DNA from 3 places in the Kitasatospora sp. NPDC092948 genome. Region 2 is predicted to be linked to each of the others. Evidence: riboswitches for the same ligand, from Rfam matches in the RefSeq annotation. Region 2 holds a riboswitch; each other region holds the start of a gene.
The links. Region 2 has a riboswitch for thiamine pyrophosphate ahead of thiC (phosphomethylpyrimidine synthase ThiC). Riboswitches for the same ligand answer to the same signal wherever they lie in the genome.

Region 1 (4,568 bases), on a different contig from region 2:
GCGCAGGCGCGCGGCCAGCTGTGCCGCTGCTGCGCCCGGGTCCTCGGCGGCGGTGAGGGCGCGGACGACCACGACGCGGGTGGCGCCGGCGGACAGCACCTGGTCGAGGTTGTTCCGGTCGATGCCGCCGATCGCGAACCAGGGCCGGGTGGGGCCGGCGGCAGCCGCGTGGCGGACCAGGTCGAGGCCGGGGGCGGGCCGGCCGGGCTTGGTGGGGGTGGGCCAGACCGGGCCGGTGCAGAAGTAGTCCACGCCGGGTTCGGCGATCGCCGCGTCCACCTCGGCCCCGGTGTGGCAGGAGCGCCCGATCAGCACGTCCTCGCCGAGGATGGCCCGGGCCACCGCCACCGGCAGGTCGTCCTGCCCGAGGTGCAGCACGTCCGGGCGGGCGCCGTACGCGACGTCGGCGCGGTCGTTGACGGCCAGCAGCTTGCCGTGGCGCTTGGCCGCGTCCGCGAAGACCTCCAGGAACTCCAGTTCCTGGCGGGCCTCCAGGTTCTTGTCCCGGAGCTGGACGATGTCGACGCCGCCGGCCAGCACGGCGTCCAGGAAGTCCGCCAGGTCGCCCTGCTCGCGGCGGGCGTCGGTGCAGAGGTAGAGCTTCGCGTCGGCGAGCTGCCGACGGGCCGTCACCGGGTCCGTCACAGCGCCATGGCCTGGGCGCGACGCTTGACCTCGGTGCCACGGTTCTCGCGCAGGGCCTGGATCGGGCTGCCGGGCAGCGACGGGTCCTCGGTGAACATCCACTCCAGGATCTCCTGGTCGGAGAAGCCGCAGTCGCGGAGCACCGTGAGGGTGCCGACCAGGTGCTTGACCGGGCCGTCGTCCTCGATGAAGTCGGCGGGCACCTGGAGGGAGTTGTTCGCGCCGCGGCGGACGGCCAGCAGCTTGCGGCTGCGCACCATGTCGCGGACCTCGGTGATCACCACGCCCCACCGCTCGGAGATGTCGGGCAGGTACAGCCACGCGGGAACCAGGGCGTCAATCTTGGGATCAATAGTGCTCACGCCCCCAGCCTACCCACGCGCTACGCGGTCGCCGCCTTCAGCTGGACGGCCGGGTCGGCGGCGAGCTCCGGATCGAGCACCGTGCCGCGTTCGATCAGGCGGCGGCCCTGCGCCAGGTCGCGCGGCCGGTCCACGGCCAGCAGCGCCACCGGCGCGCCGTCGCGCAGCCACAGCACCGACCAGTCGCGCCCGGACGGGGAGCCGCGCCACAGCAGGTGGTCGGCCCCGGCGTGCCGGCCCGCGTACTGCACCATGCGGTCGAACTGCTCGGACCAGAAGTACGGGACGGGGTCGTAGGGCGCGTCCAGGGCGCCGAGCACGGAGGCGGCGACCGTGCCGCCGGAGTGCAGGGCGTGGTCCCAGTGCTGGACGGCCAGCCGGGCGCCGAACCGGGCGGACGGGTAGGAGACGCAGTCGCCGGCCGCCCAGACGCCGGGCAGCGCGGTGCGCAGCCGGTCGTCCACCGGGATCGTGCCGTCGGGTTCGAGGGCCAGCGGGCTGTCGGCGAGCCAGCCGGTGGCGGGGCGGGCACCGATGCCGACCACCACCTCGTCGGCGGGCAGGTGGGTGCCGTCGGCGAGCAGCACCCCGCCGTCGGCGGCCCCGGCGACGCCGACGCCGCAGTGCAGTTCGACGCCGGCGGCGGCGTACCACTGGGCCATCAGCGTGCCGAGTTCGGCGGGCAGCGCGCCGGCCAGCGGGGTGGCTGCGGCCTCGACGACGGTGACGTGGCAGCCGAGGGCGCGGGCGACGGTGGCGGTCTCGGCGCCGATCCAGCCGGCGCCGACCAGCACGACCCGCTTGCCGGGGGTGAGCGCGGCGCGCAGCGCGTGCGCGTCGTCGACGGTGCGCAGGGTGCGGGCGCCGGGCAGGCCGGGCAGCGTGCGGGGGTCGGCGCCGGTGGCGATCACCAGGGCGCTGTAGGGGAGTTCGCCGCGGTCGGTGTGCAGCACGCCGGCGTTCAGGCCGGTGGCGCGGCGGCCGGTGAGCAGTTCGACGCCGAGGTCGGTCCAGTCGATCTCGAAGGCGGTGGCGTCGGTCTTGCCGAGCAGCACGTCCTTGGAGAGCGGCGGCCGGTCGTACGGGAGGTGGAGTTCCTCGCCGACCAGGGTGATCGTGCCCTGCCAGCCGCCCTGCCGCAGGTTCAGCGCGGCCTGTGCGCCCGCCATGCCCGCCCCGACCACGACGACCCGGTCCGTTGCCCTCAGCTCAGCCACGGCGTCCACCCTAGCCGCCCGTACGCCCCTGTGGGAGCGGGTGGGCGCGGCGTTAAGGTGGGAGGGACGACCTTTCACGGGAGCCCGGCGCACCGGGCTGAGAGGCGGGCTGTGGCGGCCCGCGACCGTCCGAACCTGATCCGGGTCATTCCGGCGAAGGGAGAAGTAGCGCTGTGGCACATTCCGACGTGCTGGTGATCGGCGGAGGCATCATCGGCCTCGGCGTCGCCTGGCGTACCGCGCAGCGCGGGCTGAGCGTCGCGGTGGTGGACCCGTCGCCGGGCGGCGGCGCGGCGCAGGTCGCGGCGGGGATGCTCGCCCCGGTCACCGAACTCCAGTACGGCGAGGAGCCGTTGCTGCGCCTGGGGATGGCGTCGAACGACCGCTACGGCGCGTTCGCCGCCGAGCTGACCGAGCTGACGGGGCTGGACACCGGCTACCGCCGCACCGGCACCCTGGCCGTCGCGCTGGACTCCGACGACCGCGAGGAGCTGCGCGAACTGCACGCCTTCCACGGCCGGTTGGGCCTGGAGTCGCAGTGGCTGACCGGCCGGGAGTGCCGCCGGCTGGAGCCGATGCTCGCCCCCGGGGTGCGCGGCGGCCTGCACGTCGCCGAGGACCACCAGGTGGACGGCCGCCGACTGGCCGCGGCGCTGGTGGCGGCCTGCAAGCTGCTGGGCGTGGCCTTCCACCGCACCCAGGCCGCCGAGCTGCTCACCGACGGCGAACGGGCCGTCGGCGTGCGGCTGTTGACGGGCGAGCAGCTGACGGCCGGCCGGACGGTGCTGGCGGCCGGATCGCGCAGCCACCTGCTGCCGGGCCTGCCGGACGGGGTGCTGCCGGCGATCCGCCCGGTGAAGGGCCAGGTGCTGCGGCTGCGGATACCGCAGCTGTACGCGCCGTTCCTGTCCCGCAACGTGCGGGCCGTGGTGCGCGGGCAGCACCTGTACCTGGTGCCGCGCGCCGACGGCGAGCTGGTGGTCGGCGCGACCACCGAGGAGATGGGCCACGACACCACCGTCACCGCGGGCGGCGTGTACGAGCTGCTCCGGGACGCCCACGAACTCGTCCCCGGCATCACCGAGTTGCCGCTGGTGGAGACGGGCGCCGGGCTGCGGCCGGGCTCTCCCGACAATGCGCCGCTGCTCGGCCCGACCGCGCTGCCCGGCCTGGCCGCCGCCACCGGGCACCACCGCAACGGCGTGCTGCTCACCCCGGTCACCGCCGACCTGCTCGCCGACTACCTGGCCACCGGCGAACTCCCCCGGCTGGCCGCCGACTTCACCCCCGACCGCTTCCGCACCGAGGTGCCCGCATGAACACCGTCGCCCTGACCGTCAACGGCGAACCCCGCACGCTGCCCGAGGCCACCACCCTGGACGCGGTGGTCGCGGAGGTGTCCGCCGCCAACACCGGCGTCGCCGCCGCCGTCAACGAGGCCGTGGTGCCGCGCAGTTCGTGGCCGGCCACGGCGCTGCGGGCGGGCGACCGGGTGGAGATCCTCACCGCCGTGCAGGGAGGCTGACAGCCATGGCCGACGACCTGCTGACCATCGGCGACACCACCTTCGCCTCCCGCCTGATCATGGGCACCGGCGGCGCGCCCAGCCTGGACGTGCTGGAGCAGGCGCTGCGGGTCTCCGGCACCGAACTGACCACGGTGGCGATGCGCCGGGTCAACACCGCCACCCAGGGCTCGGTGCTGGAGGTGCTGGCCCGCAACGGCATCCGGATCCTGCCGAACACGGCCGGCTGCTACACCGCCGGCGAGGCCGTGCTGACCGCCCGGCTGGCCCGCGAGGCGCTCGGCACCGACTGGGTGAAGCTGGAGGTGATCGCCGACGAGCGCACCCTGCTGCCCGACCCGATCGAACTCCTGGACGCCGCCGAGACCTTGGTCGACGACGGCTTCACCGTGCTGCCGTACACGAACGACGACCCGGTGCTGGCCCGCAAGCTGGAGGACGTCGGCTGCGCGGCGATCATGCCGCTCGGCTCGCCGATCGGCTCCGGCCTGGGCATCCGCAACCCGCACAACTTCCAGCTGATCGTGGAGTCCGCGAACGTCCCGGTGGTGCTCGACGCGGGCGCCGGCACCGCCAGCGACGTCGCCCTCGCGATGGAACTCGGCTGCTCCGCCGTGATGCTGGCGTCCGCCGTCACCCGCGCCCAGGACCCGGTGCTGATGGCCGACGCGATGCGCCGCGCCGTCGAGGCCGGCCGCCTCGCCCACCGGGCCGGCCGCATCCCGCGCCGCTACTACGCCGAGGCGTCCTCCCCCACCGCGGGCCTCGCCGACACCCGGGAGCGCCCGGCGTTCTGACGGCGCGCCCGGCAGGTGTGCG
Region 2 (4,568 bases):
GCTGGCGACGATCGTCGGCACATCCACGTCGCGCACCCCTGCCAGCGTGTCCCGGACCGTGGCGTCCAGCTCGACCACCCAGGGCCCCGTGGCCCAGGGGTCGTCCTCGTCCGGTGGGCCGTCCGGTCCGGGCTCCGGGGTGGTCGGCCACACCGGCCGCTCGTCCACGAGGCCCGGCTCCCAGGGAACTTGACGGATGGCGGCGATCAGCTCCCCCAGGACGAGGTCCGGATCCAGGCGCTTGGCCTCGACTCCGTCGAAATGGGGGTTCCTGCCGCCGACGAGCGGGCGTTCGTCCGCCCGCTCCAGCGCCCGCACGACCGCGGCCGCATCGGCTGCGCGGAAGTAGTCGGTCAGCACGCCCATGGGTTTCCTCCCGGCACGGTCGTCGGTCAGCCGACAGTGGACCAGGCATCACCGACATCGGCGGCACCGCGGGAGCCGAGCCGCCGGCCGCCCGCCGCTCGGCGCAGGTCGGCACGGGGCCGGCGCACCGGCCCGCTACAGGTAGTCGAAGTAGCGGATCCACCAGTCGCAGGGGCGACCTTCCCCGTAGTACGAGGCCAGTCGCTCTCTCACCCCGTCGTACGGACGCGTCAGCAACCGCTCCGGGAGCACCACGTAGCCCAGCTCCGTCAGGGCTCGTTCCACGGTGGCCAGGTCGTCCACGTGCAGCGCGCCTTCGTCGACCGCCTCGGCGGTGTCGAGGAACTCACCGGGGTTCTCGGCCGCGACCACCGCCATGGATCCGAAGTTGCTCACCGAGACGACGATCTTCACCCCGAGCCTGGTGGCCGCCGCCGGCACGTCCGCCCTCGCGTGCAGACCGGCGTCCTGCACGTTCCTGTCCGCCCGGCACCGCGTGGCGAAGTCGCTGTCCAACCTGCTCACCAGGCGATCGAAGCGCGCCCGGGTCGCGGAGTTGTCGTAGCCGGGCGGGTACTCCGCCGAATCCGGGTCGTCGAGGCGATGGAGCAGGGCGATCAGCTCGGCGTCGGTGTGCGTCATCCGCCCATGGTGGCGGAGCGGGCAGCGGCCGGGGCGCCGCTCCGGGGGTCCGACCTCCGGAGCGGCGCAGCCGGTACGAGCGGGGCGGTCAGTCGGCCAGCGGGAGGTAGACCTTGTTGCCGCGGGCCGCGAACTCGGCGGACTTCTCGGCCATGCCGGCCTCCGCGGTGGCGTTCAAGTCGGCGCCGTGTTCGTCGCGGATCTGCCGGCTGATCTTCATCGAGCAGAACTTCGGGCCGCACATGGAGCAGAAGTGCGCGGTCTTGGCGGGTTCGGCGGGAAGGGTCTCGTCGTGGAAGGCGCGGGCCGTCTCCGGGTCCAGGGCCAGGTTGAACTGGTCCTCCCAGCGGAACTCGAAGCGGGCGTCGGAGAGTGCGTCGTCCCAGGCCTGGGCGCCGGGGTGGCCCTTGGCGAGGTCGGCGGCATGGGCGGCGATCTTGTAGGTGATGACGCCGGTCTTGACGTCGTCGCGGTCGGGCAGGCCCAGGTGTTCCTTGGGGGTGACGTAGCAGAGCATCGCGGTGCCCCACCAGGCGATCATCGCGGCGCCGATGCCGGAGGTGATGTGGTCGTAGCCGGGGGCGACGTCGGTGGTGAGCGGGCCGAGCGTGTAGAACGGGGCCTCGTCGCAGATCTCCTGCTGGAGCTCCATGTTCTCGCGGATCTTGTGCATCGGGACGTGCCCGGGGCCCTCGATCATCACCTGGACGTCCTTGGCCCGGGCGATCCGTCCGAGCTCGCCCAGGGTGGTGAGTTCGGCGAACTGCGCCTCGTCGTTGGCGTCGGCGATGGAGCCGGGCCGCAGGCCGTCGCCGAGCGAGAAGGTGACGTCGTAGGCGCGCAGCAGGTCGCAGAGTTCCTCGAAGTGGGTGTAGAGGAAGTTCTCCTGATGGTGCGCCAGGCACCAGGCGGCCATGATCGAGCCGCCGCGCGAGACGATGCCGGTCTTGCGGCGGGCGGTGAGCGGCACGTACCGCAGCAGCACGCCGGCGTGCACCGTCATGTAGTCGACGCCCTGCTCGCACTGCTCGAGGACGGTGTCCCGGTAGACCTCCCAACTCAGTTCCTCGGCGCGGCCGTCGACCTTCTCCAGGGCCTGGTAGAGCGGGACGGTGCCGATCGGGACGGGGGAGTTGCGCAGGATCCACTCGCGGGTGGTGTGGATGTTGCGGCCGGTGGAGAGGTCCATGACGGTGTCGGCGCCCCAGCGGGTGGCCCAGGTCATCTTCTCCACCTCCTCCTCGATGGAGGAGGTGACCGCGGAGTTGCCGATGTTGGCGTTGATCTTCACCAGGAAGTCGGTGCCGATGACGGCCGGTTCGCTCTCGGGGTGGTTGACGTTGACCGGGATGACGGCCCGTCCGCGCGCCACCTGCTCGCGCACGAACTCCGGCTCCAGGCCCTCCCTGAGCGCCACGAACTCCATCTCGGGAGTGATCAACCCGCGCTTGGCGTAGCCGAGTTGGGTGACGGCGACGCCGTCCCGGGCGCGCAGCGGGCGGCGCGGGCGGCCGGGGAAGACGGCGTCCAGGTTGCGCAGGTCGCCGCCGCGCGGCGCGGTGTGCTTGATCCCGTCGTCCTCGGGCCGGACCTCGCGGCCCTGGTACTCCTCGACGTCGCCGCGCTGCCGGATCCAGGCGTCGCGCAGCGCGGGCAGGCCGCGCCGGACGTCGGTGGGCAGGTCGGGGTCGGTGTACGGGCCGGAGGTGTCGTACAGCGGGACGGTGCGGCCGTCGGTCAGTTCGACCTCGCGGTAGGGAACCCGCAGGTCGGGGCGGCTGCCCTGGCGGTAGGCCTTGCGCCAGGCCGGGGTGGGGTAGCCCGCGGCGGACGGCCGGCGGGCAGACGTGTGCTCAGAAAACGCGGTCATCGGACCTTCAACTCCCTACGCCGGCATTACCCGGTCAGGTTCCTGCGGTCGGCGCAGCAGGTGGTACGCGGGCCCGCGTACCGTCAGCGCCCTCTCAGCCCGGTGCTCCGAGCTCCCGTTTCCGCGCAGGCGTCACCGCCTGCGTCCGCTCCTCACCGTAGGGCACCGGGCGGCGCCGGTCCAGGCCACCGAAACCGGCCACGGCCGGCGTCCGGTTTCAGTACGCTGCTGCGGAGGACAACTGTGCGATCTCGATCAGCGCCCCAATTCGCCGTCGCTGGAACAGTTTTAAGGGGAACACCACACCGTGCGCACGTCTCGCCTGCTGGCCGCCTCGGCCTTCCTCACCGCCTCCTTCCTGGCGCCGCTCGCGCTGGGCGCCACCACCGCCACCGCCTCGGTCAAGCCGTGCGACGCCGGCGAGTACGTCACCAAGGTGACCGCCTCCTGGCCCGGTTACGACCAGGGCGCCCAGCCCATCGTCCTGGGTGCTCCGGCGCTGGAGAGCGCCATCTCGTTCACCAACCCCGACAAGCTGGACGTGCCGCGGTACGCCGTCCGGTTCACCGTGAAGTCGGACGCGGGCGACGCCGTCAGCCCGTTCGACGTCCAGTACGAACTGCCGGGCAGCAACGCCTGGAAGCCCGTCGACCGCAGCGCCTGGACTCCCGCGGCCGACGGCCACTCCCTGCAGTTCGACGTTCCGACGTTCGCGCTCCCGAAGAACAGCACCGCCAAGCTCGGCCTGCGGATCGCCGCGCCGGGCGGCGGCAGCGGCGCGGGCCCGGGCGACTACCGGTTCGGGTGGTCCGGGGACTCCGGCTTCGTCGACAACGACTCGCAGACCTGGATCGAGGGCACGCCGAGCCCCTGGGTGAGCGCGAGCCCGGAGAACCCGGCCGGCACCTGCACCGTGTACCGCGGTGAAGGCGCCGGGCACGTCTCGGTGATCACGCCGCCGTCCCCGAGCCCGACGCCCACCCCGACCCCGACCCCGACGCCCAGCCGGACCACCGCGCAGGCCGCCCCGAAGCCGGAGTTGGCCGAGACCGGCGGCGGCACCAGCGCCCTGCCGCTGGCGCTGGGCGGCGGCGCGGCCCTGGTGGTCGGCGTCGGCATCCTGGTCGTGCTGCGCCGGCGGGGCGGCAGCCACCGCTGATCGACCGTCACGGCCCGTCCGGGAGAGCGCTCCCGGGCGGGCCGTCGCTGTTCACACCACCGCCCCCGAGGTGGAGAATCCTCATGTGATCGGACTGATGGGGCGGGTAACGGGGCGGATCGGCGCGGGCCTGGTCGGCGAGGTGATGGTGCACATCCCGGAGCGGCTGGGCACCGAGGCGTTCCTGGCGTACCGGGCCACCCCGGGCGAGGCGTTGGAACCGGGCGCGATGGTGGTCGTGGTCGAATATCAGCCACCGCGCACGGTGTACGTCGAACCGCTCTGATCGCCTGTCGGAGCGGTTCCGCTCACCCCGAGCGACCGTTTCGAGACAGTGCGAGTTCCCCCCGGCCGAACCCTTCCCTCGTGATCCGGAACGGCGGAGAATGCGGCTGCCACCGGATTTCCGCGCCAGATCTGCACAACCCAAGCGCAGCACGGGACCGGTGTGCTCTGAAGGGGGAGATTGCCGATGCTGATCGGCATCGCAGGAAGCGCCGTCGGAGGCGTCGTCTTTCTGATCGTTCTGTT
Region 3 (4,568 bases), 240 kb from region 2:
CGCGCGCCCTGCGGCACCACCGGGATCCGCAGTTCGGTCGCGGTGCGCATCACGTGCTGCACCTGTTCGACCGTCTCCGGGAAGACCAGCACCGCGGGCTCACCCGCGTCGCAGAAACCCGCCATGTCGCGGGCGTACGCGCCCGTGACGTCCGGATCCACCGCGACGGCGCCGTCCGGCAGTCCCGCGCGCAGCCGCTCGACCAACTCACCCACGACAACCTCCACTCGTCCCGCCCGCACTCTCCTCCCCCACCCCGCCCCGGGCAAGCGTCCCCGCCCGCAGTCGGGGCTGCGGGGCGACGGGGCTGTCGAGCCGCGGGCTGTCGGGCTGTCGGTCGGCTCGGGCACCCTGTACCCATGCGCGTTCCCCGTGTCCCGTGCCCCGCCTGCGGCCGCCCGGTCGCCCTGATGCCCACCCGTCGCACCGGCTACGGCGTCATCCACGACCACAAGCGCGACCGCCGCTCGCTGGTGCTGTGCGACGGCAGCATGCGCCAACTCCCGCTCTCCGACGCCGCACTGTGGCAGGACGCGCTCCCCGGCCTGCCCATCGGCGAGGGGCCGCCGACACTGTTCTGACGGCCCGTCGGTTCGGGCTGTCCGCGCCGGGGCACGGCACGGCGGACGACCACGACGGCAGGCGGTACCCGTCCCTGGAGTCGCTCGACTCGGCCCGACCGGCGCGGACCGAAACGGTCCGGGGCGAAGAACCGCAGATCTTCACCGAGGTGCTGACGGCACCGGCCTCCTCTGATGCTCCGTCACCCCCGGGACGCCGAACGGCCCCCGACCGCAAGTGGGGTCGGGGGCCGTTGTCGGCGGCGGAGGGTGTGGGATTTGAACCCACGGTGGCGCGAAGCCACTACAGTTTTCAAGACTGGTCCCTTAGGCCGCTCGGGCAACCCTCCTCGGTGGAGGCCAGCCTAACGGGTCGGGGCGGGTTCGGTGCACACCGTTTTGGTGGGGTGGGTCAGTTGTCGCCCTTGCGTTCGCCGAGGGTGACGACGGTCTTGGCGGTCTTGCCGTCGCGGGTGTATTCGACCTCGACCTTTTCGCCGGGCTTGTGGGTCCAGATCTCGGAGACCAGGGTGGGGCCGCTGTCGATGGCGAGGCCGCCGAGCTTGGTGATGACGTCGCCGGCCTTCAGGCCGGCCTGGTCGGCGGGGCCGCCGGGGGTGACGGCGGGGGCGTCGCGGACGGGGCCGGTGGCGATCTGGGCACCGTCGCCGCGGTAGTCGTCGTTGCGCACGACGCCGAGGATCGCGTAGACGGGGGTGCCGTCCTTGATCAGGGTCTGGGCGACCCACTTGGCCTGGTTGATCGGGATGGCGAAGCCGAGGCCGATGGAGCCGGCCCGGCCGTTGCCGCTGGTGTTGGACTGGATCGCCGAGTTGATGCCGATGACCGAGCCGGAGCCGTCCAGCAGCGGGCCGCCGGAGTTGCCGGGGTTGATCGAGGCGTCGGTCTGCAGGGCGTTCATGTACGAGTTCTGCGCGCCGGTCTCGTCGCCGGAGGCCACCGGGCGGTCCTTGGCGGAGATGATGCCGGTGGTGACGGTGCCTTCGAGGCCGTAGGGCGCGCCGATGGCGATGGTGGCGTCGCCGATGGCGACCTTGTCGGAGTCGCCGAGCGGCAGCGGGACGAGCTTGTCCTTGGGCGGGTTGTCGAGGCGGATCACCGCGACGTCGTAGCCCTGGGCGCGGCCGACCACGGATGCGGTGTAGGAGGAGCCGTCGGAGAACTTGACGCTGAGCTTGCCGCCGTTGGCGGCGGGCGCGACCACGTGGTTGTTGGTCAGGATGTGGCCCTCGGTGTCGAAGACGAACCCGGTGCCGGTGCCGGACTCGCTGGAGCCGGAGGCCTTGATGGTGACGGTGGACGGCAGCGCCTTGGCGGCGATCCCGGCGACGGACTCGGGGGCCCGGTCCAGGGTCTGGTGGGTGTTGCCGACGGTGACGGTGGTGCTGCTGTGGCTGGCGCCGCTGCCGCCGCTGCCGTTCTTGTCGGAGACGGACGCGCCGATCGCGCCGCCGACCAGGCCGGCCACCAGGGCGACCGCCGCGACCAGCGCGACCAGCGCGCCGCGCTTGCCCTTGCCGGAGCCGCCCGGGGCGGGCTGCGGGGTGGCCCACGGCGAGCCCGGCTCACCCGGCCCGCCGAAGCCGCCGGCACCGCCGGACGGGTGACCCCAGCCGCCCACCGGGTGGCCGGCCCCGAACGGGTGCTGCGGCTCGCCGGGAACGCCGGGCGCCCCCGGGGTGCCGGGCGCACCGGGCGCACCGGGCGCACCCGGCGCGTCCTGGGCGGTCGGCGGCACGGCCGGGGCGACCGCGAGCGGCGGCACGGCCGGGGCGACGGCGGTCGGCGCGTCGGCGACGGGCCGCGCGTAGGGGCTGGTCGGCTCGCCGACGCTGCCGTACGGGTTGTGGAACGGCGGCGGCGCATCCGTCGAAGGGGCGGGCGGCGCGGCCGGTGCCTCGGGCACCTTCCCGAGCTGGATCGTCCCGTCCGCGACCGGCGCGTCGGTCACCTTCCCGAGCTGCATGGTCCGGTCGGCGGCCGGCGCGTCCGGCAGCACCGGCGGCGGCGCGTCGAGGTAGGCGGGAGCGGGCGCGGGCGTCCCGGAGCCGGCGGAGGCCGCCTCGGTGCCGGCGGCCTCGGGGGCCTTCTCCGGCGGGGTGGTACCACTCGCGTGCTCGGTGCTCACGGACGACCTCCATCGCTGACAGAACCTTGGGCTGCGGTCCGTCGCGCGGGCGGCGCGGCCACAACCTCGGGGCACAGTTTTTCCTATGCCGGATTCGGACACCGTAAGCGGGCCCCTGAAGAAATCATGAGAAGCCTTAGGCCTCACTGACATGCACATCATGGGTCCTGCGGTGCGGACGCCGATCCCCCCGGCCTTGGCGTTCCTCAGCCCGGAGGCTAGCCTGTCGCTCCTGTAAACCGAAGAACGTCGCGGGAGCTTGGGCCAGCCAGGCTGAGAGTGCGCCGGTTCGACCGTAGGGCATGGCGGTGACGCCACCCGGTCGAGGGGGCGCTGACCGCCGAACCTGTCCGGGTAATGCCGGCGTAGGGAGTATCGGCCATGACGGCTGTTCCGTCTGCCCCAATTTCCGATCTTGAGACGGCCGCGCGGGCCGAGGCCCCGCTGACCCTCGACACGGCGCCGCCGCGCACCCTGGACTTCCGGGCGCTGTTCGCGCTGTGGGCCAACCTCGGGGTGAGCCTGATCGGCTTCACCAGCGCCGCGACGGTGCTCGGTCGGCAGGGCCACGAGCTGGGGTTCACCGCGGCGGTGACGGCGATCGTGGCGGGTACCGCGATCGGCACCGCGATGCTGGCGGTGGCCGCGCTGGTGGGCGCGCGCACGGGAGCCCCGGCGATGGCGGTGCTGCGGGGCCTGTTCGGCACCCGGCTGTCGTACGTGCCGACGGTGCTGAACATCCTGCAGTGCGTCGGCTGGGGCGTGTACGAGCTGACGGTGATCGCCTGGGGCGCCCAGACGGTGGCCGGCACCGAGGGCTGGCGCTGGCTGTTCGTGTTGCTGGCGGGCGCGCTGACGACGGTGCTGACGATCTGGCCGCTGGGCGCGATCGCGGTGCTGCGCAAGTACGTGGCCGTCGCGGTCGGTGTGGCGATGGTGTACTTCACGGTGCAGTTCGCCCGGCAGGGCTTCCCGGACCCGGGCGCGGGCAACTGGGACGGCTTCCTGTCGGCGACGGACGCGGTGATCGCGGTGTCGATCTCGTTCGTGCCGCTGGCCGCCGACTACACCCGGCACGCGCGCACCTCGGCGGGCGCGTTCTGGGGGACGTTCTCCGGCTACACGGTGGCCCAGGTGTGGTGCTACGTGCTGGGCGTGGTGGCGCTGCTGCAGTCCGGCGGCGACCCGGACCGGATCCTCGGCTCGTTCACCGGCGTGGCCGCGGGCTGGGCGTTCCTGCTGGTGCTGGTGCTGCGCGAGGCGGACCAGTCGTTCGCGAACGTGTACTCCACGGCGATGTCGATCCACAACCTGTGGCCGAAGGTGGACCGGCGGCTGCTGACCGGCGGCATCGGCGTGCTGGTGACGGTACTGGCGCTGCGGATCAAGGAGTTCACCGAGTCGTACTACTCCTTCCTCGGCCTGATCGGGTCGGTGTTCGTGCCGCTGTTCGCGGTGCTGGCGGTGGACTACTTCCTCGGCGCGGGCCGGCGCGGCTGGAACCTGACGCAGGACGCCCCGGCGCGCTGGGTGATGCTGCTGCCGTGGGTGCTGGGCTTCGCGGTGTACCAGTTCCTGGCGCCGACGGCGGTGGCCGGCTGGTGGACCGACCTGTGGACGAAGGCGCAGGAGGCGGTGCACTTCACCCCGCAGGCGTGGAGTTCGGCCTCGCTGTTCTCGTTCCTGGTGGCGGCCGCGGCGACCGGCGCGGTGGCGGCCGTGGAGCGCCGCAGGGGCTGACGCCGGGTCAAGGTCCGGGGCCCGCCGTCGAACCCGTGCCGCTCGGGGTTCGACGGCGGGCCCCGGCTGTTCACCTCGGTGTCGCCGTCCCGGAAGCTGCCCGTGGCCCGGCGCCGCGT

Region 1: another riboswitch for thiamine pyrophosphate. It lies ahead of thiO (glycine oxidase ThiO); the one in region 2 lies ahead of thiC (phosphomethylpyrimidine synthase ThiC).
Region 3: another riboswitch for thiamine pyrophosphate. It lies ahead of ACIQF6_RS08205 (purine-cytosine permease family protein); the one in region 2 lies ahead of thiC (phosphomethylpyrimidine synthase ThiC).

What each region holds. Positions count from the first base shown of each region.
Region 1 covers NZ_JBIVPU010000004.1:550,430-554,997, reverse strand. The annotation lists gene thiE (thiamine phosphate synthase) at 1-645, opposite strand, end outside; gene ACIQF6_RS16145 (Rv2175c family DNA-binding protein) at 642-1,007, opposite strand; gene ACIQF6_RS16140 (NAD(P)/FAD-dependent oxidoreductase) at 1,028-2,233, opposite strand; TPP riboswitch at 2,291-2,403, shown strand; gene thiO (glycine oxidase ThiO) at 2,398-3,543, shown strand; gene thiS (sulfur carrier protein ThiS) at 3,540-3,749, shown strand; gene ACIQF6_RS16125 (thiazole synthase) at 3,755-4,546, shown strand.
Region 2 covers NZ_JBIVPU010000002.1:977,219-981,786, reverse strand. The annotation lists gene ACIQF6_RS09340 (hypothetical protein) at 1-366, opposite strand, end outside; gene ACIQF6_RS09335 (hypothetical protein) at 502-1,008, opposite strand; gene thiC (phosphomethylpyrimidine synthase ThiC) at 1,097-2,878, opposite strand; TPP riboswitch at 2,874-3,007, opposite strand; gene ACIQF6_RS09325 (hypothetical protein) at 3,186-4,037, shown strand; gene ACIQF6_RS09320 (hypothetical protein) at 4,123-4,323, shown strand; gene ACIQF6_RS09315 (flotillin family protein) at 4,510-4,568, shown strand, end outside.
Region 3 covers NZ_JBIVPU010000002.1:733,260-737,827, forward strand. The annotation lists gene ACIQF6_RS08185 (FAD-binding oxidoreductase) at 1-215, opposite strand, end outside; gene ACIQF6_RS08190 (hypothetical protein) at 360-581, shown strand; tRNA gene ACIQF6_RS08195 (tRNA-Ser) at 825-910, opposite strand; gene ACIQF6_RS08200 (trypsin-like peptidase domain-containing protein) at 973-2,709, opposite strand; TPP riboswitch at 2,952-3,099, shown strand; gene ACIQF6_RS08205 (purine-cytosine permease family protein) at 3,091-4,449, shown strand.